DNA from 2 places in the Faecalibacterium sp. OF03-6AC genome. Region 2 is predicted to be linked to the other one. Evidence: a T-box and tRNA genes for the amino acid it is inferred to sense, from the RefSeq annotation. Region 2 holds a T-box; the other holds one or more tRNA genes.
The links. The T-box of region 2 lies ahead of pheS (phenylalanine--tRNA ligase subunit alpha). A T-box ahead of a tRNA ligase gene usually reads a tRNA of that ligase, here a tRNA-Phe.
Positions count from the first base shown of each region.

Region 1: it encodes a tRNA-Phe, which carries the amino acid that the T-box ahead of pheS (phenylalanine--tRNA ligase subunit alpha) is inferred to sense. The anticodon was not compared.

Region 1 covers NZ_QUEN01000013.1:20,207-34,694, reverse strand. Annotated here, with positions in the region: gene infB (translation initiation factor IF-2) at 1-497, opposite strand, end outside; gene DXA66_RS12640 (50S ribosomal protein L7ae) at 494-871, opposite strand; gene rnpM (RNase P modulator RnpM) at 855-1,154, opposite strand; gene nusA (transcription termination factor NusA) at 1,188-2,294, opposite strand; gene rimP (ribosome maturation factor RimP) at 2,332-2,817, opposite strand; gene DXA66_RS12620 (aminopeptidase) at 2,955-4,196, opposite strand; gene DXA66_RS12615 (glycine--tRNA ligase) at 4,703-6,124, opposite strand; gene rlmH (23S rRNA (pseudouridine(1915)-N(3))-methyltransferase RlmH) at 6,307-6,792, opposite strand; gene DXA66_RS12600 (DNA gyrase subunit A) at 7,473-9,722, opposite strand; gene DXA66_RS12595 (type IIA DNA topoisomerase subunit B) at 10,015-12,006, opposite strand; tRNA gene DXA66_RS12590 (tRNA-Phe) at 12,361-12,436, shown strand; tRNA gene DXA66_RS12585 (tRNA-Gly) at 12,467-12,542, shown strand; tRNA gene DXA66_RS12580 (tRNA-Asp) at 12,572-12,648, shown strand; tRNA gene DXA66_RS12575 (tRNA-Gly) at 12,735-12,810, shown strand; tRNA gene DXA66_RS12570 (tRNA-Cys) at 12,839-12,913, shown strand; gene recG (ATP-dependent DNA helicase RecG) at 13,052-14,488, shown strand, end outside.
Region 2 covers NZ_QUEN01000001.1:1,926-16,413, forward strand. Annotated here, with positions in the region: gene pheT (phenylalanine--tRNA ligase subunit beta) at 1-657, opposite strand, end outside; gene pheS (phenylalanine--tRNA ligase subunit alpha) at 676-1,698, opposite strand; T-box leader at 1,778-2,016, opposite strand; gene DXA66_RS00015 (glucosyltransferase domain-containing protein) at 2,138-3,808, opposite strand; gene DXA66_RS00020 (glucosyltransferase domain-containing protein) at 3,855-5,480, opposite strand; gene DXA66_RS00025 (FprA family A-type flavoprotein) at 5,600-6,781, opposite strand; gene DXA66_RS00030 (DNA recombination protein RmuC) at 6,881-8,215, opposite strand; gene DXA66_RS00035 (alpha/beta hydrolase) at 8,278-9,348, opposite strand; gene DXA66_RS00040 (alpha/beta hydrolase) at 9,364-10,440, opposite strand; gene DXA66_RS00045 (alpha/beta hydrolase) at 10,462-11,529, opposite strand; gene DXA66_RS00050 (GNAT family N-acetyltransferase) at 11,736-12,254, shown strand; gene DXA66_RS00055 (HD domain-containing protein) at 12,334-12,864, opposite strand; gene DXA66_RS00060 (hypothetical protein) at 12,900-13,340, opposite strand; gene DXA66_RS00065 (alpha/beta hydrolase) at 13,455-14,234, opposite strand; gene htpG (molecular chaperone HtpG) at 14,437-14,488, shown strand, end outside.

The sequences.
Region 1 (14,488 bases), on a different contig from region 2:
GTGCGGGTATCCACGGTGACCTGATTGTCCTCGCGGCGCACGGACACAGCCTGTGCCGGAGCAGCAGATGCCTTGGCACCGGTCTCACGAGCCAGTTCGCTGAGAGAAACGGTCTTTTCCTCGCGCTTCTTGTGCTGCTCGTTCTTCTTTTCGTTATGCTTATTGCCGTTCTTATCCTGCTGGGCAGGCTCTGCCTTTTTGGCGGCAGGCTGCTCCGGCTTCTTTTCTGCCTTGGGAGCTTCGGGCTTTTTCTCGGCCTTCTTCTCAGTGGGCTTCGGCTCTTCCTTTGCGGCCTTGGCGCTGTTCAGGAATTCGTCCAGATTTGCCACGCTGTTATCCTTGCTGAACTTTTCCAGCAGGTAGTTCAGCTCGTTCTCTTCCAGATTGGAGCTGTTCTTCTTGCCGGTGCTGCCCATGGCGTTCAGCTCATCCAGGACCTTCTTGGCAGAAAGGTTCAGGTCCTTTGCAAAATCACTCACTTTATATTTTACGATCATTCGGTCATATCCTCCTCATTTTTGATTGCTCCGCAGTCCGACAGGCGGTCAAAGCAGAGCTTTGCGAGGTTGCGGTCAGTCACCGCGTAAACAGCCACAGGCTTGCGGCTGATATCGGCCAGTTTATCCTGCGTAAGCGGCATGGTGATCACATCCACCAGATCGCCCACAGAATAGTCGAGGCGCTGCACGGTCTTGGCGCTGGCATCGCTTGCCACCATCACCAGCCATGCCTTGCTCTTGACGCAGGCATCTTCCACGGCATCAAAGCCCATGGTCAGTGCGCCCGCCTTGCGGCACAGGCTCAGCGCCTGATACAGCGCTTCCTCCGGCGGCAGCTTGGGCTTTGCGGGGGTGTTATTCTTCTTTGCCATTTGCTGCTGCCTCCTTTGCGGCTTCGGCCAGCTGTGCGGCCAGAGCCTCGTAAACTTCGGCGGGAACCGGCTGCTCAAAGCAGCGCTCCAGCGCCTTTTTCTTTTTTGCCTTGGTCAGGCAGTCGGGGTTCGGGCAGAGATACGCGCCGCGGCCCGGCTTTTTGCCGACCAGATCAATGCTGATCTCTCCGCTGGGTGCACGCACCACACGCACCAGCTCCTTTTTGGGGCGGCTGGTCATGCAGCCGATGCACTGGCGGGAAGGGATCTTTTTCTGTGCCATCCGGTTTCCCTCCTTTGGCCATCTGCGCCAGAATTACTCGGTGTCGGTCTCGGCTTCCTTCTTCGGCTCTTCCTCGCCATAATAGCCGCTCTCGGGGCGGATATCAATGTTGTAGCCGGTCAGGCGTGCGCACAGGCGTGCGTTCTGGCCCTTGTTGCCAATGGCAAGGCTCAGCTGCTGGTCGGGCACGGTCACACGGCAGGAACGGGTCTCGCCGGGCAGCAGTTCCACCTTGACCACCTTGGCCGGGCTCAGTGCTGCGGAGATGAACTCGGAGATATCCTCGCTCCACTTCACAATGTCGATCTTTTCGCCGCCCAGCTTTTCCACAACAGCAGCCACACGGGCACCGTGCTCGCCGATGCAGGCAGAAACAGGGTTCACGTTGGGGTCCTTGCTCCAAACAGCCATCTTGGTGCGGGCACCGGCCTCGCGGCTGATGGCCTTGACCTCCACAGTGCCGTCAAAAATTTCGGGCACTTCCAGCTCAAACAGGCGCTTGACAAGGCCGGGGTGGGTGCGGCTGATCATAACGCGGGGGCCGCGCTCAGTGCTGACGACATCCACAACGTAGACCTGCAGGGTCTGGCCCTCGGTGTACACCTCGCCGGGCACCTGCTCGTTGTGGGGCAGGATAGCCTCGCCGCCCTTGCCCAGATCCAGAGCAACGATGCCCTTTTCCGGGTCCACGCGGGTAACGGTGGCCTGCACGATGTCGTGTGCACGGGACTGGATCTCGCTCAGCTGCTGGCTGCGCTCAGCCTCGCGGATGCCCTGACGGATCACGTGCTTTGCGGTCTGGGCTGCAATGCGGCCGAAGTCCTTGGTCTTGAGGGGGGTCACGATGCGGTCGCCCACTTCGTAGCTCTTGCGGATCTTCTGTGCCTCGGTAATGCCGATCTCAGAGTGCTCGTCGTACCAGTCCTCGTCGGCCACAACGTCCTGGATCAGGGCCACGTCAAAGCGGCCTGCGGCGGGGTCGATATCCACCTTCACGTGGTCCTCTTCCACCTCATAGTTCTTCTTGACGGCAATGATGATCGCAGCCTTGATCTTTTCGATCAGGTATTCTGCGGTGATGCCGCGCTCGTGCTCCAGCATGGAGAGAGCTTCAAAAAATTCATTGTTCGCTGCTGCCATTTTTCGGGTTCCTCCTGTAATTTACTCTCTATCTATGTTAGTCAAACAGGTCTTCATCGTCGCACAGGTTCACGCTGGATGCGGCGTTCACCTCAAAGGTGACAGCGCCCGCATCGGTGTTCACCGTAACGGTGCTGCCCTCGCGGCCTGTCAGGATACCGGAAAACTCACGCACGCCGTCTGCATTCGGGCGGATGAGCTTTACCCGGATCTTCTGGCCCTTGAGGGCTTCATAGTGCTCCGGGCGGGTCAGCTTACGGCCAAGGCCGGGGCTGCCCACTTCCAGATAATAGCTCTGGTCGATGGGGTCTGCCTCGTCAAGGATGGGGTCCAGCGCATGGGAAACATCCGCGCAGGTGTCGGTATCCATGGTGCCGTCCTTGTCGATGAGCACGCGAAGATACCAGTCTGGACCTTCCTTTTCAAAAACCACATCCCACAGGCGCAGGCCCATGCCCTCCACGGTGGGGCGGACAAGCGCTTCGACTCTCTGGGCGGTGTTGCCGCCAGACTGCTTCGCCATAAAAAACCTCCAAACAAACAAGAAACGCGGACCTTGCGGCCCACGTTTCAGGTTAAACTATATCGTACTACTAGAATATACCATACATCCCGCGATTATGCAAGCATTTTCGCAGATTTTTTTCGCCGCAGGGTCTTTTACAGCACCCACACGCCGTCCCGGAACAGCTCCACGGTGCGGCCATCGCGGCATTTGCCGGTGATATGGCTGTCCTCTGCACCGATCATCACATCCTCATGCAGGCGGGACTGGTTCATGCCGCGGGCCAGCAGCTCTTCCTTCGTCAGCGCCGTGCCGCCCTTCGTGGTGCCGGGGTAGCTGGCGCCGAACGCGATGTGGCAGGCGGCATTTTCGTCAAACAACGTGCTGTAGAACAGCTTGCCGCTGCGGTTGATGGGGCTGCTTGCCGGCACCAGTGCCACTTCGCCAATGCTGCGGGAGCCTTCGTCGCCGTCCAGCAGACGGCCCAGCAGCACCTGTCCCTGCTCGGCGTGGTAGTCCACAACCCGGCCCTTCTCAAAGGTGACACGGAAGTTCTTGATGAGCTGGCCGTTGAACACATAGGGCTTTGTGCCGTAGACAACGCCCTCTACCCTGTCCTTGTGGGGCGCAGTGAACACTTCCTCCGTGGGGATGTTGGGCAGGAACACCACTCCCTTTTCGCTCTTGCTGGCGGCGCTTTCCCACACAGCCCGATCCGCAAGACCCACGGTCAGGTCCGTGCCGTTGCTGCTCTCAAAATGCACGCTTTCCAAGTCCAGCGCGTTCATTTTATCCCGCAGAGTGCTGAGCCGCTCCATATGGGCCTTCCACTCGTTCACCGGGTCGCCGCCGGTGACCCGGCACACGTCAAAGATCAGCTTCCACAGCGCTTCCATGGCGGCATCCGCGTCCAGCTCCGGGAAGACCTTCTTTGCCCACGGCACACTGGGCAGGGCCGCAATGGACCACTGCACCCGGTCGTTCATGGTGTACTCCTGCCACTCCTCCATAAAGGCGCGGCGGGCGGCATTCACCCTGCTGATCTTATTGCCGTCAATGCCCGCATACAGCTCCGGGTCGTCCGCAATGAGATGCAGTACACACACGCCGCCCTCGCTTTCAGCATAGTCGAGATAGCGGCGCAGCTGCCATGGCTTGAGGTCGGTCAGGGCCTCCTCGCTGCCCAGCTCCATGCGGGCACGGGCCACAGCGTCATCGCTCCAGTTCACTTGCACATCCCGGGCACCGGCTTCGTAGGCACTGCGCACGCACAGCCGCGCCAGCGGCGCGCCCTCCAGCGGGCAGTTGATGATGAGGGTCTGGCCCGGCTGCGGGTTCACCCCCACCCGGACGATGAAATCGGCATATTTTTTCAGCAGTTCGTCAAAATTTTCCACGGTAGAACCTCCTGCGGTGTAAAAATCATGTTTTTCTGTTTTTCAGTATACCCGGTACAAGCCGTTCTGTCCAGTAAAAAGAAAACAGACACCTCCCGCTGTTGAAAAAGCAGGAAACGTCTGTTATACTGTCTCTTGAGAGTGCTGTCTACATACGGCAGGCGGTCTATGCCTTTTCGGCCCTGCGTCGGGAAGGCGAACATTTTTGTCGTACCCCGACGCTTTGCAGCGAAGGGGGTGATGCTTCATGACGCTTTTAGAAACTCTGGCTCTGCTCACATTGCTTGCAACCGTGAGCTTTGGCATTTTCGATATCGCGTGGAAGATCTTCAACAACAAAAAATGACCGCCCTCAGCGTCCAAACCTGAGCGGTCATCTTTTGATTATCGCGCCGGAAAGGTACTGACCGTTTGCCAGACAGCACTTTCTTTATTTGTATTATAGCACAGCCCCGCCGAAATTGCAACGGCGGGGCTGTTTTTTATCGACTGAAAGCGAAATTTTCTCAGAACTCGATCTTGCTCTCGATATAAGCTTTCAGCTCGGAGATGGGCATACGCACCTGCTCCATGGTGTCGCGGTCACGGACGGTGACACAGTTGTCGGCGGCAATGCCCTTGGCCTCGTCACCCACGGTATCAAAGTCCACAGTGATGCAGTACGGGGTGCCGATCTCGTCCTCGCGGCGGTAACGCTTGCCGATGGAACCGGTATCGTCGTAATCCACCATGAAGTACTTGCTCAGCTCGTTGCGGATTTCCATGGCCTTCTCGCCCAGCTTCTTGCTCAAGGGCAACACGGCGCACTTGTAGGGAGCCAGAGCCGGATGCAGATGCAGCACGGTGCGGATATCCTCCTTGCCCTTGCTGTCGGTCAGGTGCTCCTCGTCGTATGCTTCGCACAGGAAGGCCAGAGCCACACGGTCACAGCCCAGAGACGGCTCAATGACGTAGGGGATGTAGTGCTCGTTGGTCTCGCTGTCGAAGTACTCCAGGCTCTTGCCGGAAGCCTCCTGATGGCGGGTCAGGTCGTAGTTGGTACGATCCGCGATGCCCCACAGCTCACCCCAGTCGGTGAACGGGAAGGCGTACTCGATATCGGTGGTAGCGCGGCTGTAGAAGGCCAGCTCTGCAGGCTCGTGGTCACGCAGGCGCAGGTGCTCCTTCTTGATGCCAAGGCTCAGCAGCCAGTTCTCGCAATAGTCCTTCCAGTAAGCGAACCATTCCAGATCGGTGCCGGGCTTGCAGAAGAACTCGCACTCCATCTGCTCGAACTCGCGGGTGCGGAAGGTGAAGTTGCCCGGAGTGATCTCGTTGCGGAAGGCCTTGCCCACCTGGCACACGCCGAAGGGCAGCTTGCGGCGGGTGGTGCGCTGGATGTTGGCAAAGTTGACAAAGATGCCCTGTGCGGTCTCAGGACGCAGATAGCAGGTGGAAGAGCTGTCCTCGGTAACGCCGATGGCAGTCTTGAACATCAGGTTGAACTTGCGGATGGGGGTAAAATCGTGCTTGCCGCAGACGGGGCAGACGATGTCCTCATGCTCTGCGATGAAAGCATCCATCTCGTCAAAGCTCATGGCATCCACGTTCACCTCGGGGTGCTCCTCGCCGATCAGCTTGTCGGCGCGGTGGCGCGCCTTGCAGGCGCGGCAGTCCAGCAGGGGGTCCGAGAAGCTGGACACATGGCCGGTGGTCACCCAGGTCTGAGGGTTCATGATGATGGCTGCATCCAGACCCACATTGTAGGGGCTCTCCTGCACGAATTTCTTCAGCCATGCCTTTTTGACGTTGTTCTTGAACTCGACGCCCAGCGGGCCGTAATCCCAGCTGTTGGCCAGACCGCCGTAGATCTCGGAACCGGGGAACACATAACCACGGTTCTTGCAGAGATTGACGATCATATCAAGGGTCTTTTCGCTCTGTTCCATTGTAGTACATCCTTTCCGTCCGCGGCTGGTTTGCCGTGTCGTTGTTGTATCATTCCGGCAGCTTTCCCCACTGCCGGGCGTGCTTTTCAAAGGGAAAGCACAGTATCTTTACTGTACCATGTTTTGCGCCGCTTGTAAAGCCGAAAACCGGCCTGCTTTGGGGAACAGACCGGTTTTTGCACTTATTTATGGTATTTCATCCCTGCATTGATGGTGCAGGCACGGTAGATCTGCTCCGTGAGCACAAGGCGGGCCAGCTGGTGGGGCATGGTGATGCGTCCCATGCTGAACTTGAGTGCAGCGGCCTTTTTCACCTCATCGGACAGGCCGTGGGACGAGCCGATGACGAACGCCACATCCCCTGCCCCGCTGTTTGCGCGGTCGGCAAGGAACTGGGCCAGCTCGTCGGAGGAGATCTGCCTGCCTTCAATGCACATGGCCACGATGGCAGCACCCTTGCGCACGTTGGACAGAATGGCCTTGCCCTCCTTGTCCAGTGCCTTTTTTACCACGGCATCCGAGGCGTTCTTCTCCTCGATCTTTTCCTCCGGCAGCTCGATGATGCGGAAGGACGCGAAGGCGGCAAGGCGCTTCTGGTACTCGGCCACGCCCTCGGCGAAATATTTTGCATTCAGCTTGCCCACACAGATCAGGTCGATGTTTTGCATTGCAGTTTCCTCTTTTATATAGAAACGATTTAAAATTGTCTCCGCTTCGCTCTGACAATAATAGCGGAAAATTATTTTTATAATTTGCAGCTCCGAAACGACTGCGGTCGTTTCGGAGCTGCTTTTTCACGGGAGGGGTCGTAATGGCAAGCGGCATCTTGCTGCTGTCAGCCTGCGGCTGTCGCGCAGCAGATAAAGCGTAAACTCACCCGCACGGCTCGTCGCGCAGCGACTCAAAATCGGCGCAACACAAAAAATCCTCTAGCGCAGCGACTTGGATTTTTTGTATGGAGCCCATCTGCTTTGGGATTATTAAGGGCGAGCAGCCCTTAGTTTGCAACAGCGACGACCGCGGCCAGTGGCCGAAACAGGGAGGAGCTGTTGGGGCAGCGGCCTGCAGGATGCGAGTGCCGTCCAAGGCACGAAGCAGACGCAGGGAGCCGCAACCCGCTGCCTCCCGCGCCTCGAAAGTAGCGGAGACCTTGCCGCGCTGAACACGCGGCATTTGCTGCGCAAACCGGTCTGCGGCTTAAAAGCCCCACTGGGGCTTTCATGCCCTGTGGGCACCGCCGTCCTTTCTGGTTCTCTTTTGGCACGCAAAAGAGAACGTACCCGGCGGCAATGCCTTTTGCAAAAGCCATAGAACCTGCCCCACGCGAAAACGCTCTGCACGGGAAACATCACAGCAGGCTCATCTGCTCACCCTCGTCCTCGGCGCGGAGCAGCGCACCGGTAGCGGGCAGGCTGCGCACACGGTAGCGGTGGGGGTTCGCCAGCTCCAGCGTGTCCGCCGGGACGACCGACGCGATGGTCTGGTTCTTTTTCAGGGTAACGACCGCCACGCCCTGACTGTCGCGGGTGGCCTTGGCCGCGATCTGCGCCGTGCCAACCAGCAGCATCCGGCTGGCACTGGTGCGGATGGCAAGCTCGGTCTCCTCCGGCAGGAAGAAGAGCTTCGCCAGCGGTTCCTTGTCGCAGTAGGCCTTGAGCAGCTTACGGCGGTTCTGCTTGGTGGCATAGGAGCTGAGCGGGATCTTTGCGCACCTGCCGCTGGCAAAGAAGAACAGCATATAGCCGCTGTAGTCGCTGGTGATCACCATGGAGAGCACGTTCTCGCCCTCGTCCATGCCCAGACGGCCCGGGATGAAAATGCCCATCTGGGCCACCTTGCCGTCCTCCAGCTCTGCCAGACGCACCTTGTACACCTGCTGCTTGTCGGTAAAGAACAGCGCTTCCACGTTGTTGCGGGTCTCGATCTGCTGCACGATCTCGTCGCCTTCTTTCAGCTTATGGGCACCGGCGGTGCGCAGACCCTGCGGCGGGATCTTTTTGAAGTAGCCCTCGCGGGTAAAGAACACTGTCACGGGGTAATCCGGCGTTTCTTCCTCCTCGGAGCCGTTCTCTTCCTCAGGCAGATCGTACAGGATCTCGCTGCGGCGGGACTGGCCGTACTTCTTGGCAACATCGTTCAGCTCATTGATGATGATGCGGCGGATGCGGGCGGGCTTTGCAAGGATATCGTTCAGGTCGGCAATATCCTTTTCCAGCTGTTCGATCTCGCTGGTGCGCTTGAGGATATATTCCCGGTTCAAATGACGCAGCTTGATCTCGGCCACATAGTCGGCCTGCACTTCATCGATGCCAAAACCGATCATCAGGTTGGGCACCACTTCGGTCTCTTCCTCGGTGGTGCGGATAATTTTGATTGCCTTGTCAATGTCCAGCAGGATAGCAGCAAGACCCTTGAGCAGGTGCAGGCGCTTTTCCTTGCCGTGCAGGTCGTAGTAGGTGCGGCGGCGCACGCACTCCACGCGGAAGGCCGTCCACTCCTTGAGAATTTCGCGCACGCCCATCACGCGGGGCTGGCCGGACACCAGAATATTGAAGTTCGCGCTGAAGCTGTCTTCCAGAGGGGTAGCCTTAAACAGCTTTGCCATCAGCTTATCGGCATCCACGCCGCGCTTGAGGTCCAGTGTCAGCTTCAGGCCGTTCAGATCGGTCTCGTCACGCATGTCGCTGATTTCCTTGACCTTACCGGCCTTGACCAGCTCCGCGATCTTATCCATGATGGCCTCCACCGTTGTGGTGGGCGGGATCTGGGTGACCTCGATCATGTTTTCGCCGGGTACCACGTTGTAGCGGGCGCGTACCTTCACGCTGCCGCGGCCGTTCTCGTAAATTTCACGCATCTGCGCTTCATCGTACAAAATCTGACCGCCGCCCACGAAGTCCGGGGCGGGCATGGTGGTGGAGATGTCGTGGTGCTCGTCCTTCATCAGGGCCACGGTAGTGGCGCACAGCTCTGCCAGATTGAACGAGCAGATGTTGCAGGCCATGCCCACCGCGATGCCCAGCGTGTTGTTTGCCAGAATGGTGGGGAATGTGACCGGCAGCAGGGTAGGCTCGGTGGTGGTGCTGTCGTAGTTGGGCACAAAGTCCACGGTCTCCTTGTCGATATCCCGGAACAGCTCCTCGCACACACCCTCGAGCTTTGCCTCCGTGTAACGGGCAGCAGCGCAGGACATATCCCGGCTGTAGGCCTTGCCAAAGTTACCCTTGCTGTCCACAAAGGGCACCAGCAGGCTCTCGTTGCCGCGGCCCATGCGCACCATGGTGTCGTAGATGGCGGCATCGCCGTGGGGGTTCAGGTGCATGGTGCTGCCCACGATGTTGGCAGACTTGGTGCGTGCGCCCTTGAGCAGGCCCATCTCGTACATGGTGTACAGCAGCTTGCGGTGCGCCGGTTTGAAGCCGTCGATCTCTGGCAGCGCGCGGCTGACGATAACGCTCATGGCGTAGGGCATATAGTTGGTTTCCAGCGTGCGGGTGATGGGGTCCTCCAGCACACTGCCAGCATTTAAAATTTCAACACCGTCGCCCAACTGCGGGCGCACCGGCTTGAAGGTTTTCTTGGTCGATTTTCTAGGCATCTTCTAACCTCTTGACGATTTTAAATGGGCGCCGCTCTCGCTCTGCCCATATTCAGCGGAAAATATTTTTTATTTTTGCAGCTCAGGATGGCCTGCGGGCCATCCTGAGCTGCTCTTTCACAGATGGAGCCGTTCCGGTTTTCTGCATTTTTCCCTTAAAATGCCGTGACCCGTTGGGGCCTTCTTCGTGAAAACGTGATTTGGAGCAGCCCGCAGGCTGCGACAAATCACCAAATTAAAATAACGTTACCTCTGTCATTGCCAGAGCGCAAGCGGAGGCAATTTAAAATCATCAGCTCACATCCAGATCGTCCAGATATTCTGCGCCGTGCTGCGCAATGTGTTCCTTGCGGCCTGCAAGGTTATCGCCCAGCAGGATATCGAACACCTGCGCGGTCTGCACCACATCAGTGGGCATCACCTTGATCAGACGGCGGCTCTCCGGGTTCATGGTGGTCAGCCACATCATCTCAGGGTCGTTCTCACCCAGACCTTTGGAGCGCTGGATGGTGTATTTTTTCTCGCCGATCTCTTCCAGAAACGCTGTCTTTTCCGGCTCGGTGTAGGCAAAATAAGTTCGTTCTTTCGTTGTAATTTCATACAACGGCGACTCTGCGATATACACATAGCCCTTCTCGATCAGGGTCGGGGTCAGGCGGTAGAGCATGGTGAGCACCAGCGTGCGGATCTGGTAGCCGTCCACATCGGCATCGGTACAAATGACGATCTTATTGAACCGCAGATTGTCGAGGTTAAAGGTCGCCAGCTCCTTGTTGTGTTTGCCGCCCAGCTCCACGCCGCAGCCCATCACCTTGATGAGATCCACGATGACATCCGATTTAAAGATGCGGGCATAGTCGGCCTTCAGGCAGTTCAGGATCTTGCCGCGGATGGGCATGATGGCCTGATATTCACTGTCGCGGCTGGACTTGACCGCACCCATAGCGGAATCGCCCTCCACGATATACAGCTCGCGGCGGGATGCATCCTTGGTGCGGCAGTCCACGAATTTCTGCACCCGGTTGGCAAGGTCGATCTGGGTGGACAGCGTTTTTTTGATGCTCTGGCGCGTTTTTTCCGCGTGCTCGCGGCTCTGCTTGTTCACCAGCACCTGCTGGCAGATCTTCTGGGCCTCGTCCGGCTTTTCCAGAAAATACACTTCCAGATAATGCTTGAGGAAGTCGGTCATAGCCTGCGAGACGAACTTATTGGTAATGGCCTTTTTGGTCTGGTTCTCGTAGCTGGTGCGGGTGGAAAAACTGGACGAGACATACACCAAGCAGTCCTGCACATCCTGAAAGCTGATGGCGCTCTCACCTTTTTTATAGAGGTTCTTTTCCTTCAGGTACTTGTTGATCTGGTAGACAAAGGCGGTGCGCACCGCATGCTCCGGGCTGCCGCCGTGCTCCAGCCAGGAAGAGTTGTGGTAGTATTCCAGCATCTGCACCTTATTGGAGAAGCAGAACGCCGCGCTCATGCGCACCTTGTAATCCGGCTGATCCTCGCGGTCTCGGCCGGATGCCTCACTCTCGCAGCTGAACACCGGGGTCAGGGTATCCTCCCCTGCCACCTCGGCCACATAGTCCGCGATGCCGTGCTCATAGCACCAGCTCTCGTACCACGCCTTGCCAGTGGCAGGGTCTTTCTCTTTTTCATCGGTAAAGTTCAGGGTCAGGCCTGCGTTGACCACCGCTTGACGGCGCAGGGTATCCTTATAGTAGCTGCCGGGCACATCGATGTCGGTGAACACCTCGTCGTCCGGCTTCCAGTGAATGATGCTGCCAGTGCGGCGGCCCTTGTAGGCTTCCTTCTGCAGGCCGCCCACATTCTCGCCCTTTTTAAAATCAAGGTGATAGTGGTATCCGTCACGGTAGATATCGGCGGTCATCCATGCAGAAGCATACTGGGTAGCGCACAGGCCCAGACCGTTCAAGCCAAGGCTGAACTCGTAGTTATCCTCACCCTCGCCATACTTGCCGCCTGCATACATCTCGCAGAACAACAGCTCCCAATTGTAGCGCCCCTCGCCGTTGTTCCAGTCCACGGGCATACCGCGGCCAAAGTCCTCAACGATGACGCTGCCATCCTTACAGCGGGTCACGTTGATGGTATCGCCGTGGCCGTCGCGGGCTTCGTCGATGGAGTTGGAGACGATCTCAAAGATGGAGTGGGCGCATCCCTCCACGCCGTCTGAGCCAAAGATAACGGCCGGGCGCTTACGCACACGGTCGGCACCCTTCAAAGAAGTAATGCTCTCGTTGCCATATTCCTGTTTTTTTGCCATGCTGCTCCTCCCGGCCCGGCCTTTCTTGCAAAAAGCGGGCCGTCTGTAGTCAAATCATAAAACGCCTCTGCCCTTTTCTTACTATAATATAGGTATACACAGAGAAAAAGGGCAAAAGCGCCTGAATCATTTCATTTTCATTAAACCATAGGTTGTTGAATTTGTCAATTTCTGTTTGGCGCGCCCGCACACAGCACGTCCTGTGCCGGATGTGCCGAAAGCAGGTTGAAAAAGTCATTCTTATTTTACGCGCTGGAGCGACCAAAATCAAGAAAGTTTCAATTTTCTGAAAAAAATTTGGATTTACCCCTTTACAAAATCGAAATTTCAGGTATAATAATCATCGTCCGGTGCGCCTCTGTAGCTCAGTCGGTAGAGCAGGGGACTGAAAATCCCCGTGTCATTGGTTCGATTCCGATCGGAGGCACCAGTCAAGGAAACCCAGCAGGGTTTCCAATATGCGGCCGTAGCTCATCTGGTAGAGCGCCACCTTGCCAAGGTGGAGGTAGCGAGTTCGAGCCTCGTCGGCCGCTCCATAACGGAGCAGCAACAGTTGCTCCAATATGGCCCGGTAGCTCAGTTGGTTAGAGCACCAGCCTGTCACGCTGGGGGTCGTCGGTTCGAGCCCGATCCGGGTCGCCACCAAGAAAGCGCAAGCTTTCACCTACTTTGAAACTTGTTTTCAGGGCATCAGAAATGATGGGTGCAAGGTAAAATGCACCGAATATGCGGCCGTAGCTCATCTGGTAGAGCGCCACCTTGCCAAGGTGGAGGTAGCGAGTTCGAGCCTCGTCGGCCGCTCCAACAGGAGTGGAAATTCACTCCTAAATATGGTGACGTGGCCAAGTGGTAAGGCAAGGGTCTGCAAAACCCTCATCCACCAGTTCAAATCTGGTCGTCACCTCCAAAAGATTCCCGGAAGCTTCGGCTTCCGGGATTTTTTTTGTTTTGCGTTGTTCCCGGAATGATTATCGCCGGTTTAGCTGGATTTGCAAACGGGAAGGTGCTACAATGGCTATACTACTTTGCAAAGGAGCTGATGCCTGTGCCCGCCGAAAACCATACCACCCTCACCCCGGATACGCCGGTGCGCTACCTGAAGGGCGTTGGCCCCAAGACCGCTGAGCGGTTCGAGAAGCTGGGCATCGTGACGCTGGCCGACCTGCTGTGCCACTACCCGCGCAGATATATCGACTTCACCAAACCCTATTCCATCGCCGAAGCGCCCACCGATGTGGAGTGCGTCGTCAGGGCCGAGGTGTTCGCCAAACCCGGCGGGCGTATCCTGCCGGGCGGGCGGCGGATGGAGCGCATCACTGCCGGGGACGATGTGTCCAGTCTGGAGATCACATGGTTCAATAATCCCTATGCCGCCCAGAAGCTGCAGCTGGGGCAGGAATATTATTTTCAGGGCATCGTTACCGGCGGGATGCTGCGCCGCCAGATGGTCAACCCGCAGGTGCGCACCGCCGAGCAGATTAAGGCTTCTCCCTTTGAAGCGGTCTACCCCCAGACCGAGGGCCTGACCAGCAATGCCATCGCCAAGTGCGTGCGGCAGCTGCTGCCCCATGCAGAGCTTCTGCCCGACCCTCTTCCGCCGGAAATGCTGACAAAATACCGTCTGCTCTCCAAGGCAGATGCCGTGCGGGCCATCCACTGCCCCGCCACCGAAGAGCAGGCCTATGCAGCCCGGCGGCGGCTGATCTATGAAGAACTTCTGGTTCTGCAGCTGGGCATTGGCCGGATGAAAAACCGGGGTGCCGCTGCCACCGGTGCGCCCATGCAGCTTGCCGACCCGTCCCTGTTCTGGGCCAGCCTGCCCTTTTCCCCCACCGGAGCCCAGCGCCGGGCCGTGAGCGAGATTCTGGCCGACATGGCGGGCGAGACTTCCATGAACCGCCTTTTGCAGGGCGATGTGGGCAGCGGCAAAACGCTGGTGGCGGCTGCCGCCATCTGGGCCTGCATCCGGGCGGGGTATCAGGCCGCGCTGCTGGCCCCGACAGAAATTCTGGCCGCCCAGCACGCCGAAGGCCTGAACCGGATGCTTGCCCCCTTCGGGATGCGGGTGGCCCTGCTGACCGGCGGCATGAAGGCCGCTGCACGCCGCACCACCCTTGCCGCCATCCGGAACGACGAAGCCGACCTTGTGGTGGGCACCCACGCCATCCTCAGCGAAGGCGTAGAGTTTGCCCGGCTTGGTCTTGCCGTGATCGACGAGCAGCACCGCTTTGGGGTACGGCAGCGCGGAATGCTGGCCGAAAAGGCCGCGAATCCGCACCTGCTGGTGATGAGCGCAACGCCCATTCCCCGCACGCTGGGCCTGCTCATCTACGGCGATTTGGACATCTCCATTCTGGACGAGCTGCCGCCGGGCCGCACACCGGTCAAGACCCGCTGCATCACCGGCAAAAAGCGACGCGACCTCTACCATTTTCTCGATCAGGAGATCGGGCGCGGGCGGCAGGTGTATCTGGTCTGCCCC
Region 2 (14,488 bases):
CAGGTCCGGAGCCTCCACCTTGACGGTGATGGGCGCATCCGGCTCGCAGACGGCCTTGTAGTCCATGGCGGGCATGTGCAGGGGCTTGCCCAGAACGGCAGCCACCTCACGGGCAATGCCCAGGACAGACTGGCAGTCCGGGCGGTTGGCGGTGATGGAGATATCAAAGATATAGTCGTCCAGACCCACCACCGGCGCAATGTCGGTGCCGGGGACAGAATCCTCGGGCAGGATGAGCAGGCCGTAGACCTCAGAGCCCGGGAACAGGTCGTCGTTCAGGCCCAGCTCTTCGCCGGAGCACAGCATACCGTTGGACTCCACGCCCTGCATCTTGCGGGCCTTGATCTTGATGCCGCCGGGCAGGGTGGAGCCATCCAGAGCAGCGGGCACGCAGTCGCCCAGCTTCATGTTAGCGGCACCGGTGCTGATGCGGATGTCGTGGCCGTAGTCGCCACAGTCCACCACACACTTGGTCAGGTGGGTGCCCTCCTGCTTTTCCATCTCCACGATCTTGCCGACGACCACCTTGCTGATGCCGGCATCCAGCGGGATCAGCTCTTCGACCTCAAAGCCGCAGGAGAAGAGCTTTTCTTCCAGTTCCTGCGCAGTAACGTCGATATCTACAAATTCTTTTAACCAGCTGAAAGGTACTTTCATTGTCTCTTCTCTCCCCTCTTATTCGTGGAACTGCTTGAGGAACTGCAGGTTGTTCTCGAACATCAGGCCGATGTTGTTGATGCCATACTTCAGCATGGCGATACGCTCGATGCCGATGCCGAAGGCGAAGCCGGAATACTCGTCCGGGTCGATACCGCAGTTCTCCAGCACCTTGCGGTTGACGACACCGCCGCCCAGCACCTCGATCCAGCCGGTGTGCTTGCACAGCGGGCAGCCCTTGCCGTGGCACTCGAAGCAGCTCACGTCCACCTCCACGCTGGGCTCGGTGAACGGGAAGTAGGAGGGACGCAGGCGGGTGCGGGTGTCAGCGCCGAACAGCTTCTGCACGAAGGTATTCAGTGCGCCCTGCAGGTCGCCCAGCGTGATGCCCTTATCCACCACCAGACCTTCCATCTGGTGGAACATGGGGCTGTGGGTGGCATCGGAGTCAGAGCGGAACACACGGCCGGGCATCAGGATCTTGATGGGCGGCTTCTGAACGTCCATGGTGCGGATCTGGCCGCCGGAAGTCTGGGTACGCAACAGGAACTCCTCCGACAGGTAGAAGGTGTCCTGCATGTCGCGTGCCGGGTGATCCTTGGGCACGTTCAGGCGGGTGAAGTTGTGGTCATCGTCCTCGATCTCCGGGAAGGTGCCCACCGAAAAGCCCATGCCGGAGAACACGTCGATGATCTGGTTGGTGATCAGGGTCAGCGGGTGCAGGCCGCCCATGGGGCGGGTCTTGGCGGGCAGCGTGATATCCACCGTCTCCGCAGCATTGCGGGCAGCAAGCTCTGCCTGCTTCACCTGTTCTGCAGCAGCATCATAATCTGCCTGCACCTTTGCCTTGAGTTCATTGATGATCTTGCCCATAGCGGGGCGTTCTTCCGGCGCGACGGTGCGCAGATTCTTCATCAGGGCAGGGATCTTGCCGTTTTTGCTGAGGTACTCCTGCCAGAAGGAGGCCAGCGTTTCCTTGCCGGACACCTGACCAAGGCTTTCAGCGGCCTGTTTTGCCAGCTCGTCGATCATTGCTTGCATGGATGTTCTCTCCTTTATTCTTCGTGTTGATGAGCGGAGTGCAACAAAAAAGCTCCGTCCCCTGCCCGATTTCTCAGGCAAAAGGGACGAAGCTGTTGATTCTTAGCTCCGCGGTACCACCCGGTTTCCACCCGTGCACAGATGCCGGGCGGCTCTCAGAACGCCGTAACGGGGCGTGGCCGTTCTGTACTACTGCTGTTTCGCACAGACCGCTCAGGAGCGAACTTCAGCACAGATACACCCGGAAGCCCTCTCAGCCGGTGAAGCTTCTCTCTTTGCCGTGTACGCCATGCCTACTCTCTCCGTCGCTGCGTTTGGGAGTATTCAGGTTTTATAACCAAGAACTATGTTACCACATTTTGCGGTGGTTTGCAAGGGCTGTGCAGTCGCTTTCCGCAAAAATCGCGTTCGGTGGAGGTTTTTCACAAAGCCGCAGCCATTATGAATCGTTTATGTCATCCATTATGAGCTGAAACAATTCTCCCAGGTCGATCAGTGGCGCAAACTCTTTATCAACTTTGTAATCATCTGAAATTTTTACCACGACCACACCGTCGATCTGCTGGATATATCCTTCCTGCGGATAGACTGGCATCTGTTCCAGCTCTGTTCTGCTGTACAGTTCTCCGTACTGTTCCACCGAGCAATGCTTGAGTTTTGCCGGAGTAATATCCCTGAAAACCGCTTTCCAAGACGCTCTGGCCGAGTAATCGTTCAGCCAGAAGCGGCCCATCTGCGCATACGGATTTGCATAGAGGTAATACTCCCTCTTCATAAAACTGGAGTTCGAGCTGGGTCTGCCCACAAACAGTACCGGCAGCTGCTCGTTATCGTCAAAATATCCGCTGCTCATCAGGTCGTCCGCGATGTGATCCGACATGCTCTTGAGTGTTTTTCTTCCCTCATACATAGCTTCCTGATCGATCACAGCAGAGCAGACATTGCCATAGACGACCAAAACCGCAAGTACTACAGCCCCTGTCCGGGCAGCACGTACATACTTTTTTACCATATGCTGATTTGTGCGCGTCCCTTCAAGCAGCAGCAGACATACCGGCACGAACAGATTCAATCCTTCGCCCATCTGCAAAAGCCAGACCGCCTCGCTTGTGATCAGCATGATGGCATTGCACATGATGGGCAAAACGATCAGCGCTGCCACTCCCAGAAGGATATATTCCCAATTTTTCCGGTGAAGCATTTTTCTGAAGCGGTTCAGCAGTCCGATGCTCAGCGCCAGAAATACCAAAACGAAAAAGCCCACCGGCTGCAGAATGTTATGCCGATAGTAATTCTGAAAAAAGTAAGCTCCAAACAGTTGGTAGGTCTCTGCAATGGCATTGGGCAGATTTTTCAGTATAGAAAGTACCGAAACATCCGCTCCTCCATTATAACTTGCCATCTGCCATCCACATGCCCATACGATCAGCTTTGTGAGCAGGAAATACAAAACCATTCCTGCAGCTGCGCTGCAAAGACTTCTTCCAATGTGGGCATGGACCTTTTCTCTGTCCACATTGCGGAACAGAAGCAGCAGAAGATATGTCAGCAGGAGCAGACAAAAGTTATCAAGGCTCGTCTGATAGCACGCAAGGCTCATGACCAGAAGCAGTGCTCCCTGTACGACCGCTTTTCTAAAATCTGCGGCACGAACCACACGCTCTGCCGCCAGAACAGAAAACAAAAAAGAGCAGCCAAACACCGGCGACTGAAACCGATATGACAGCTGTATTCCAGTGACCGTGCTGGCCAGAACAGCCATACCCGCCAGATAGGTCACGACAGAATCCTTCTCTGTAAAAAACTTCCGAAGCAGGGTAACAGCCAGCGCCGACATGGAAAGCGTCAGCAATGAATTGAAAGGTTCCGTCTGGATGCCAAACCGCAGCGCATCGATCACCGGCCAGAGCCATCGGCCCGTGACTACCTGCCAATAGCCGCCGAAGAACCATGTATTGTTCCACAATCCGTCAAATGTATTGGTCAGCCGCTGGCTGATCAGCAGGAAAAACACTACCGCCGAAAACAGCAGCATCACCAGAAAATATCTTAGATCCGATATATCCAGCCCAAGGTCGTCCGGTTTCTGTACATCGATTTTTTCTTTCATCGTTATTTTCTCCATCTGTCCTGTTTTATGTTCTCAGGCTCATTTGTTATTCATCGATCAGATAATCCTCTGAAATTTTGATCACATATACGCCGTCCATTTCCTGCATGGAGCCTTTCTCAGGGAATGTCGGCATTCGTTTGATTTCTTCTGTCCGGATCAGTTCGTCATATACCTCATCACTGCACAGCTCCAACTGCATCGGTGTGAGGTCACGAAACACCGCATTCCATGAATAGCGCATTGTGGCAGCATTTTCTTTTTTGAAAAGGCCCACCTGTGCGTAGTCGTTTGCATCCCAGTAGATAACGTGTGTCCGGAACAGTGGGTTTGCACTGGGGCGGCCTACCAGCATCACCGGCAGTTTTTCCGGCAAATCATAATAGCCCTCTGCCACCAGCTCACTGGCCACAAGGTCCGCGATTTGTTTTGTTGCCTTGCGTCCCTCATACATCGCCTGCTGATCGATAGCCGACATGAATACGCTCCCGTAAACGACAGCAGCCGCCGTAAGCAGGATCAGTGCTTTTTCTGCTTTATTCCAGCATTTGCGGAACGCATCACAGGCTGTTTCTCCCTCCTGGCTGCTGTCCAATAGCCAGAAACAGACCGGCAGGAACAAGGCCAGACCTCCGGACATGGGAATATAAAACGACGCCTGCGAGGTTGCCACCATAAATACCGTGCACATCATGGGCAGCACCAGCAGCGCTGCTGTGCCATAGAAAGTGTTTTCCCAATCTTTCCGGCGTATGAGCCGAACCAGTCTGCACGCAAGCGCGGCACCCACCACACAAAAAATCAAAGCAAATACAACTGCAGTTTCCTGCAGCATATTGTGTTTTACAAGGGTGCCAAAGAAATACCGATAAAAAAGCTCATAGCACTTTTCAACGCTGGAAGGAAGATTTTTCAGAATTCCAGACACTGAAATATCTGCACCACCCTGGTAATCGGCCATCGCCGTTCCCGTCGCCCACAGTGTAATCTTTAAGATCATCAGATACAGCACTGCGCCGGATGCAGCACTTGCCAGGCTTTTGCAAATATATTCCCGAATCTTTTGTTTTTCTCCATTCTGGAAAAGCAGCAGGAGAAAATAGGCCAGCAGCACCAGACAGAAACAGGCAAGGTTCGTCTGGTACAGGCCAAGGCTCAGTGCCAAAAGCACCGCTGCCGGCACAATGCTGCTTACGGCTGATTTTCCCCGGATCACGTGCTCTGTAGCCAGCATTGCAAAGAAAAACGAAAATCCGTACTCCGGTGCAATGAAGTGAAACGAAAGATAGCACCCGACCACAACATTGGAAACATAGCATAAACCTGCGAGCCAGTCAATGCAGGATGTTCTCATCCATGCCGGTTTGAAGAGCATATGAAGCCTGGTGACTCCAAGAGAAACCAGCACCAAGCACACCACCGCATTGATGGGTTCTAGCTGCAGACTGAAACGCATAAAACTGGTCACCAGCCAGAACCATCGCCCATTGGAAAGCTCCCATGCTCCCGCCATGTACTCAGCCGTTGTCCACAGACCATCCACTGTGTTCGTCAGCTTCAAACTGATCAGCGGAAAATAGACCATCACCGCAAAGCCCAGCATCACAAAGAAATATTTCTTATCCAACTCCCGCAGCCAGTGTCTGATATCCGCTTTTATTTTTACAGACATGATATTCCTCCATCCATAAACTTCTGCTTTTCAGTATATCAAACTCTTCCACATGGTTCAATAAAAAAATCCCCTGCCGGGCAGTCGGCAGAGGATCTTGCGTTTTTTTCCAGAGTGCTTTATTTTGCCACGATTTCTGCAGCCAGTGCATCCATCTGCGCTTCGGCAGCAGCATTGGCAGCACTGCGGATGGTGACCACAGTATCACACACGGTGATGTTCTTCATGCTTTCCAGCTCGGCGCGCATGAGCTTTGCGGCCATGGGTGCCCATGTGCCATTCTCCATCAGACCCACCGTGCGGTTCTGGAAGTTCTTGGTCTTGAGGTGGGTCAGCAGATTTTCCATCGGCGGGAAGAGGAAGCCGTCGTAGGTGGCGCAGGCCAGCACGATCTTTCCGCAGCGGAAGGCTTCGGTGACGGCATAGGACACATCCGTGCGGGTCAGGTCCACCTCCACGACCTTTGCGCCCTTTGCACGCAGCTTTTCGGCCATGAGGTGGGCTGCTGCACGGGTGTGGCCGTGGATGGAAGCACTTGCCACAAGGATCTTTTCCGGCTCCTCAGGCTTGTAGCTGGACCAGATGTCGTAGTAGTTCAGGTACTTGCCCAGATCTCCGGTCAGCACCGGGCCGTGCAGCGGGCAAATGGTCTGGATGTCCAGAGCCGCGGCCTTTTTCAGCAGCGCCTGCACCTGCGGGCCGTATTTCCCCACGATGTTCAGGTAGTAGCGGCGGGCTTCGCTGGCCCAGTCGGCCTTTTCGTCAAACTTTGCCACAGCGCCAAAGCGACCGAAGCCATCCGCGGAGAACAGCACCTTTTCGGTGGATTCATAGCTGACCATGACCTCCGGCCAGTGCACCATGGGGGCAAACACAAAGGTCAGGGTGTGGGTGCCAAGGCACAGGCTCTCGCCGTCCTTCACCACTACACGGCGCTCCTTGGCAATGGCATCAGCGCCAAAGAACTGCTCCATATACAAAAAGGTCTTGGCGTTGCCCACCACCTGCATCTCAGGGTAGAGTGCCGCCAGCTTTGCAATGTTGGCACCGTGGTCCGGCTCCATGTGGGAGACTACCAGATAATCCGGCTTACGGCCTGCCAGAGCTTCGGACAGGTTTTCCAGCCACGGCTCGGTAGCGCGGGCATCCACCGTATCCAGAACGGCGGTCTTTTCGTCCAGAATGACATAGGAATTATAGCTCACGCCGGTGGGCACCGGATACTGGCTCTCAAACAGGTCAATGGTGGTATCGTCCACGCCCACACCCAAAATGGCTTCGCTGATTTTCTTCACACTCATAGCTTTCCGTCTCCTTTTTATGATATGCCGCAGACTGCAGCAATTATTTCTAAGAACAGTTCCTATTATAGCACATTGTTAGAAATTTCGCAAGAGATATTATTCTTCTCCATTTTCCGGCAGCTTTGCCGTTACCGGCCTGCCCGGCTCAGCATCCAGTTCCAGCAGAGCGGCAGCAGCGCTTTCGTCCATGGTCTGCACCGCGCGCAGCTTGCGGCTGATGGCACGGCTGCGCACGCCAATGAGATTATCCAGTTCTTCGTCGGTCTGGCGCAGGCGCTGCTGCATCTTGGAAAGCCCCTGCCCGAACTTGTCAAATTCGGTCTTCACTGCACCCAGAAGCTGCCATACCTCACCGGAGCGCTTCTGGATGGCAAGGGTCTTGAAACCCATCTGCAGGCTGTTGAGCAGCGCTGCCATGGTGCTGGGGCCTGCAATGTTCACCTGATAGTCCCGCTGCAGCACTTCCAGCAGGCCCGCGTTCACCACCTCGGCATACAAACCCTCGAAGGGCAGGAACAGGATACCGAAGGCCGTGGTATAGGGCGGCTCCACATATTTTTCCCGGATGTCTTTGGCCTCGGCCCGCAGCACCAGTTCCAGTGCGTGGCGGGCGTTCTCCACAGCCTGCGCGTCGCCGGATGCCTGCGCGTCCTGCAAATGGGCATAGGTATCGCCGGGGAACTTGGAGTCGATGGGCAGCCAGACCGTGCCGCCGTCCGCGCCGGGCATCCGGATGGCGTACTCCACCCGCTGGGTGCTGCCCGGAATGGTGGCCACGTTGGTGTCGTACTGTTCCGGGGCAAGGATTTCTTCCAGAATGGCTCCCAGCTGGATCTCGCCCAGAATACCGCGGGTCTTCACACCGGAAAGCACCTGTTTCAGCCCGCCCACATCAGCGGCAAGGTTCTGCATTTCGCCAAGACCCTTGTACACCTGTTCCAGTTGGTCGTTCACCGCCTTGAAGCTTTCGGTCACCCGCTTCTGTAACGCATCCTGCAGCTGTTCGTCCACAGTATGGCGGATCTCGTCCAGCTTCTGGGCGTTCTGGGCCTGCAGGGCAGTCATGCCCTCGGCAAGGGTGCGGCGCATCTCTTCCAGCTTGCGGGCGTTGGAGGCTTCCAGCCCCTGCAGGCGCTGTTCCATGGTCTGCTGCTGGGTACCCTGCCCTGCGGCAAGGGCGGTGCTCATGCTCTGCACCGAAGCCTGCAGTGTTTCACTGATGTGGCCCATAGCGGCAAGGTTCTGCTGCGCCATCTCTGCCAGCTTCGCGTCCATCTGGCGGTTCTGCGCTTCCAGCTGCTGACGCAGCCATTCCTTCCGTTCTGCATCGTCCCGGTTTGCGGCAGGCTTTGCCGAGCGGTACAGCAGCAGGGCCATCATCAGGCAGATGGCCACCAGAAGCACCGTGTAAAGAAACGCTAAAAATTCCATAATGTCTCCTATTGCAAAATCCGGGCTGTGCAGCTGCAAAGCCCGGATCTGCGTACTTTATATTATTTTGTCTGTTCTTCCCAGAAGGCAGCGGCTTCGTCCAGCCAGCCATCCGCAGCCGTGCCGCGGCCAAGGCTGATGCCATGGGCTGCGTGGTCATATACCACTTCTTTGTAAGGTACGCCATGCGCGGCCAGTGCCTTGCTGAGGGCTGGCCCCTGCAGCGGCCAGCACAGCAGGTTCAAGGTCAGGTCATCCCTGCCATACCAGAAATACACCGGCGGATAGTCCTCTGTGATCAGGTCGGCAAGGCTGTATTCATAGTAGAACCGGCCGCACACAAAGGGGTCTGTGCCCACACGGTAGATCGGTGTGATCTCGGCAAACTGCACGATGGGATACGCCAGGATCACTGCGCCGGGCTTGGGCAGGCCATAGTTTTTATAGCCCAGAGCGTCCGATGCAAACAGGCCCGCCAGATGTCCGCCGGAAGAATAGCCGATCAGGGCATAACTTTCCGTCTGCACGCCGAACCGCTGTGCGTGGCCGGTGATGTACTTCACCGCCCGTGCAATGTCCTCCACGGGTCCGTTGTTGTCGTTATCCGGGTAGGCGCGGTAGCGCATCACGAACACCGCATAGCCTTTCTGGTGCAGCTGGTAAGCTGTGGAGATGCACTCCTTTAACTCCGCCGTGCGGTTGAGGATGTTGCCGGAGAGCACCAGCGCATACTTTGCATCCGGCGTGCTGGCCGGGTAGTAATAGAACTCCACATTGTTGCGGGAGCTGTCCTCGGCGATCTCCTGCTCCGAGTAGAGCTTATAGGTGATCTGCACGCCCGCATTGTAATTGCGGATAAGCAGGTTCAGACCATCGGCACAATCCTGTGCCACATAGCTGCTCACATATTTTTCCAACGTCTGGTCATTGCACCAGTCCTCAGTGCCGGGCAGGTTCTGCTCCTTGGAATAGGTCCAAACGCCTGCGCCAAGGATGCTGGGGTTCGAGCGGATCTCGCCCATGGTGGTCTGCGGCGTGATATCCGGCTCGCCATACTCTGCTGCAAATGCAGGCAGCGCCATCATCAGCAGCAGACAGATACAGGCTGCTGCGGTGCATATCCTGTGTTTCAACTCAGTATCTCCTTTTCAGCCGACCTGTTCCTCCCAGAAGGCAACTGCTTCATTCAGCCAGCCCTCCGCATCGGTGCCTTTGCCTGCGGCCACTGCATGGGGAGCATCATCATACACATGGTAGATATGCGTCACATGGTTGCGGGCCAGTGCCTTTTCCAGCACAGGCCCCTGCGCCGACCAGCACATGGTCATAAGGGTCATATCGTTTTTGCCGTACCAGTGATAGGTAGGCGGGTAATCCGGTGTGATGTAATCCGACAATGTCATTTTATAATACCGCTGCTTGCACACGCCGGGGTCCAGCAGGATATTATAGACCGGTTTGAACTCCAGAAAGGTGTTTACCGGGTAGCCCAGCAGCATGGCACCGGGCTTTGGCAGGCCGTAATTTTTGTAGCCCACCGCGTCGGTGCCGAACAGTCCGGCGATCTGCCCGCCTGAGGAATAGCTTACAATGGCATAATCCTCCGCCTGCACGCCAAACTGTCCTGCATGTTCCGTGATATATTGCACCGCGCGGACCACATCCTGCAGCGGCGCATTGTTGGAAGCCTTCATGCCGATGCGGTAGCGCAGCACGAACACCGGGTAGCCCATTTCGTGCAGGTTCCATGCAGTGGAAATGCCCTCGCGGATCTCCGCACTGACCACGATCGCATTACCGCCGATCACCAGCGCATATTTCTGGTTCGCCTGCGCCCCTTCTGCCGGCAGATAATACAGTTCCACACCGTCCCGGCTGGTATCCTGCGCGATCTCCTCCGCCGTATAAAGCGGGAAGGTCACCCGCTGCCCAGCGTTATAGGTGCGGATCAGATAGTTCAGTCCATCCGCCGCATCCTGTGCCGTCCAGTGATTGGAAAGGCGGCTCAGCGGCTGCGCGTCCCAGTACATCCGGTCCAGCACACGGTCCTGATCCAGCGAGTAGGTGTAGATGCCCGCACCCACAATGCCGGGGTTGGAGCGGATCTCTGCCATTTTGGTGTGCGGTGTGATGTTGGCCTGACCAAGCTCCTCCGCAAACGCCGGCTGTGCCAGCAGGATCATCAGGCCAATACCAAACATCACCGTGCTCAATCGTTTTCTCACAGCAATCCCCCGTTTATCTCTTTATTTGCACTGTTTTTCCCAGAATGCCGTTGCCTGCCGGATCCAGCCGTCCGCATCGGTGTGGTGGCCCGGGCCAATGGCGTGGGGTGCGTTCTCGTACACATGGCACTCATAAACAGCCCCGCTCTCCCGGAGCTTGCGCTCCAGCAGCGGCCCCTGCTGGGAGTAGCACATGCGCTGCATATAAAGATCATTTTTGCCGTAGAAGAAATAGGTAGGGGTAAAGTTTTCGTTCACCACATCCGAAATATCGGTCCAGTAGTAACGCCAGCCAAGCACCAGCGGGTCAATGGCCAGCTGATACAGCGGCTTCACCTCAAAGAAATCGTTGATGGGGTAACCCAGCAGCAGCGCTGCAGGCTGTGGGAGGCCAAATGCCTTATAGCCGAACTTTTCGTTGTCCGAGCCGATCAGGCCCACGATGTGTCCGCCGGAAGAAAAGCCCATCAGCGCATAGTTTTCGCGCTGAACGCCAAACTGATCTGCATTTTCGGTCAGGTACTTTACGGCGTTGGCAATATCGTACAGTGGCGCATTGTCGGATGCATTCAGGAAAGAGCGGTACCGCAGCACAAAGGCCGCATAGCCCAGCTCGTGCAGCTGGTTGGCAATGGAAGCACCCTCGTTCAGCTCTGCGGTGGTGTTGCCGCCGTTGCCGGGCACCACGATGGCGTACTTTGCGTTGGCTGTTTTAGCCGGGAAATAATACAGCTGCACCATGCCCAGAGAAGAATTTTCCGCAATTTCTTCCGGGGTATACACCTGCCATGTGATCTGTACGCCCCTGTTGTAGTTTTCGATCACAAGGTTCATGCCTTCGGCGGCATCCTCGGCAGCCGCGTAGCTTACATAGCCCTCAATGGGCGTATCATCGTACTGCGTGCTGCCCTCGATCCATTCGTTGCAGTAGGTATAGTAGCCGGAGCCTTTGATGCTGGGGTTCTCCCGCAGCTCTTTCATGGTCGTCTTTGTTGTGATGTTCGGCTCGCCGTACTCTGCAGCAAATGCCGAAAGCGATACGCACGCCAGCATTCCCAGCGCGCACACCACCGTTCTGATCCACTTCATTTTGGGACATCCTCCGTTCTGCAGCGGCGTATCCTGCCGTGCTTTTCTTTGTTATGATTTATTGTATCACAAACCTTCCGCTTGTCAAAGAAATTTCTGTGCAGTACGGCGCTTGTACCGCACCGCAAATTCTGCTATACTGGAGCCGGATATTTTTTGAGAGTTGAGGGCGCGGAAAGCTATGCACTTTCTGCCGGGATCGAAATATGAGCAAAATCGAGATCCGGCCCATGGAGCCGGAAGACTGGAGCGCTGTTTCCAGAATCTATTTAGAGGGCATTGCTACAGAACATGCCACTTTTCAGACCACCTGTCCGCCGTATTCTGCGTGGGATGCTTCCCACGCAAAAGAATGCCGACTGGTACTGCTGGCCGACGGCGTGATCGCCGGGTGGACGGCGTTGCGCCGGGTGGACCCGCGCTGGTGCTACCGCGGCGTTGCCGAGGTGAGTATTTACGTGGGTGAGCAGTTCCGGGGCCATGGCCTTGGCTATCACCTGCTGACCGAGCTGTGCCATCAGGCAGAAAAGGCCGGCTACTGGACACTGCAGTCCACCGTGCTGCAGGACAACGCTGCCAGCCGCGCCCTGCACACAAAATGCGGCTTTCGCTTAGTGGGCCGCCGGGAACGCATTGCCCGCGACTGTCACGGCCGCTGGCTGGACACATTCTTAATGGAATACCGCGCTGCTGCCAATGAACCGGAAGGCTATAAAAAGCTGTAAGATACAAAAGAACTCCGCGCCCTGTGAGGTGCGGAGTTCTTTTTTGTCCATTGATAAAATGATAAAGGTAAAAACAGGCTTACCACTCTTCGCCGTCGATGTCCACGCTGCCGTCCACCACGGCCCCGGCGCGGGAACGCTGGAACATGCTTTCTACCACAGCGCAGTACTTATCGGCCAGACAGACGATGACTGCTTCGCGGCAGGTGGGCACATGACGGAAGGTCAGCGGCCACATGTGGCTTGCAATGATGCTCTGTTCCTTTCTGGTAATGCTGAACACCCGCTTTGCATTGACGCAGGCATAACCCGGATGGGAGAAGCCGTGCATCTCAAACAGGCGGCGCAGGCCGTGAAAGGTACCGGTGGTGTGCCAGTCGTACAGATAAAAATCATGCAGCAGGGCACCCACTGCCAGCGAGGTCTCGTCAGCGTGCAGATGCAGACGGCGGTTGAGCCAAAAGCTCACCAGCGCCACATTCTTGCAATGCTGGTAGGTGGTGACAGAACCGTGCTGGATGTACTCCCGCATCCGCTGCACATCCGGGTGATGATCATATTTTTCTACGATGGCATAAAGCTGTTCGCGCTCGATCTCAGAAAGCTGCATGCTGCAAAATTTCCTTTCGCTTTAAGGTGATGTTTTCAGGAGCGGAGCTGGACCGGATTGGAATTACCGAAGTTCTCTGCACTGGAAGGGTTCTCCCGCTTGAGGGAAAAATCTACCAGATACTGCTTGCCGTCGCCCAGTTCTTCCAGCTGGGCCAGTTTTGCCTTTGCGGCGGCTTCGTCCGGGTACCACTGGATCAGGAAGAAATTTTCTTCCTCTACACCGTAGTACAGCCACTGGCCGTCGGCACGCAGCCAGTCGTCCAGATGATCCACCTCTTCGCCGTCCGGCAGGCCAAGGCCTTCTTCGGCATAAAGGTTTTCCGGTTCCACCTGCAGCATTTCGATCACCTGAATAGAGCTTTGCAGGTATTCGTCCTGCGAGACCGTCTTGTCCGAAAGCTCCCATCCGGTGAGAAAAGCCTGCATCATCAGGTCGCGCACAGAGATGCGCGGCAGGGTCGGGTCCATAACCATAGGTATTTCCTTCTTCCTTTAGTTTGTCCCTGCTGACCAGTATACGTCAAAGGCTTATGCAAGTCAACAGTTTAATTGTGAATTTTTTGTAGGTTCGTTCAAATATATCCAGACTTAACAGACGGAAAAGGCAAAAGTGTCTCCCAGCCATTCCACTGCCAGTTCCACCCAGTGATGCCGGTGGCGGCTGGGCTGGTCCACCTCTGCCGTGCTGATGCTGGTACCGTGCACCCCCTTTTCAAACAGATGCGCCTCGCAGGGCACACCCGCCCGGTGCAGAGCGTTCACCAGCATCAGGGTGTTCTCCACCGGAACGGTGGCATCCTCCATGGTGGTCCATACGAACACCGGCGGCGTCTGCGGCGTGATCTTATCCTCCAGCCCGAACACCTGCTGTGCCGCCGGGTCAGTGCTGCCCGCCAGCTGCACAAAGCTGCCGCAGTGGGCATACTGCCCTGCCGTGACCACCGGATAGCCCAGAATGACCGCATTGGGCCGGGGCTGGGCCGCTTCGCCGGGAATGTCCAGCACAGCACCGGAAAGGGCCAGGTGGCCGCCCGCTGAAAAGCCGCACACGGCAATTTTTTCCGGCAGGATATGCCACTGGGCCGCGTACTGTCGCACAAGACCGATAGCCTCGGCCAGCTGGCGCAGCGGCATGTAGTCCTTTGCCTTTTCGCAGATGGCGTAGTCCAGCACAGCGGTGTGGTACCCCGCCGCCGCAAACTGCAGCGCCACCGGGTCGCCCTCGCGGGCACTCACATGGGTATAGCCGCCGCCGGGCACCACCAGCACCAATGGCCGGTCAAGCACATTCGGCATCCGCTCACAGCAATCACGCAGATAAACGGTCAGCGTCCCACCGCCGGCCAGTTCCAGCTGCTTCAGCTGCATGATATTTCCTCCTTTTACAGCATCCTTTGCGGTTCATTATAGCACAAAACGAACCATTTTTTAAACTTTTTATGAAAGCTCTTGATTTTTGCTTTTTGTCGGTGTATATTAGCACTCGAAAGTCACGAGTGCTAAGCATTCAAAAGTAATATTCTCTTCCGAGTGCTTGGTATCGAATACAGATAAAAAGAGGTTTTGCATTATGGCTAAGAAAGAATTTCAGGCTGAAAGCAAAAAGCTGATGGATATGATGA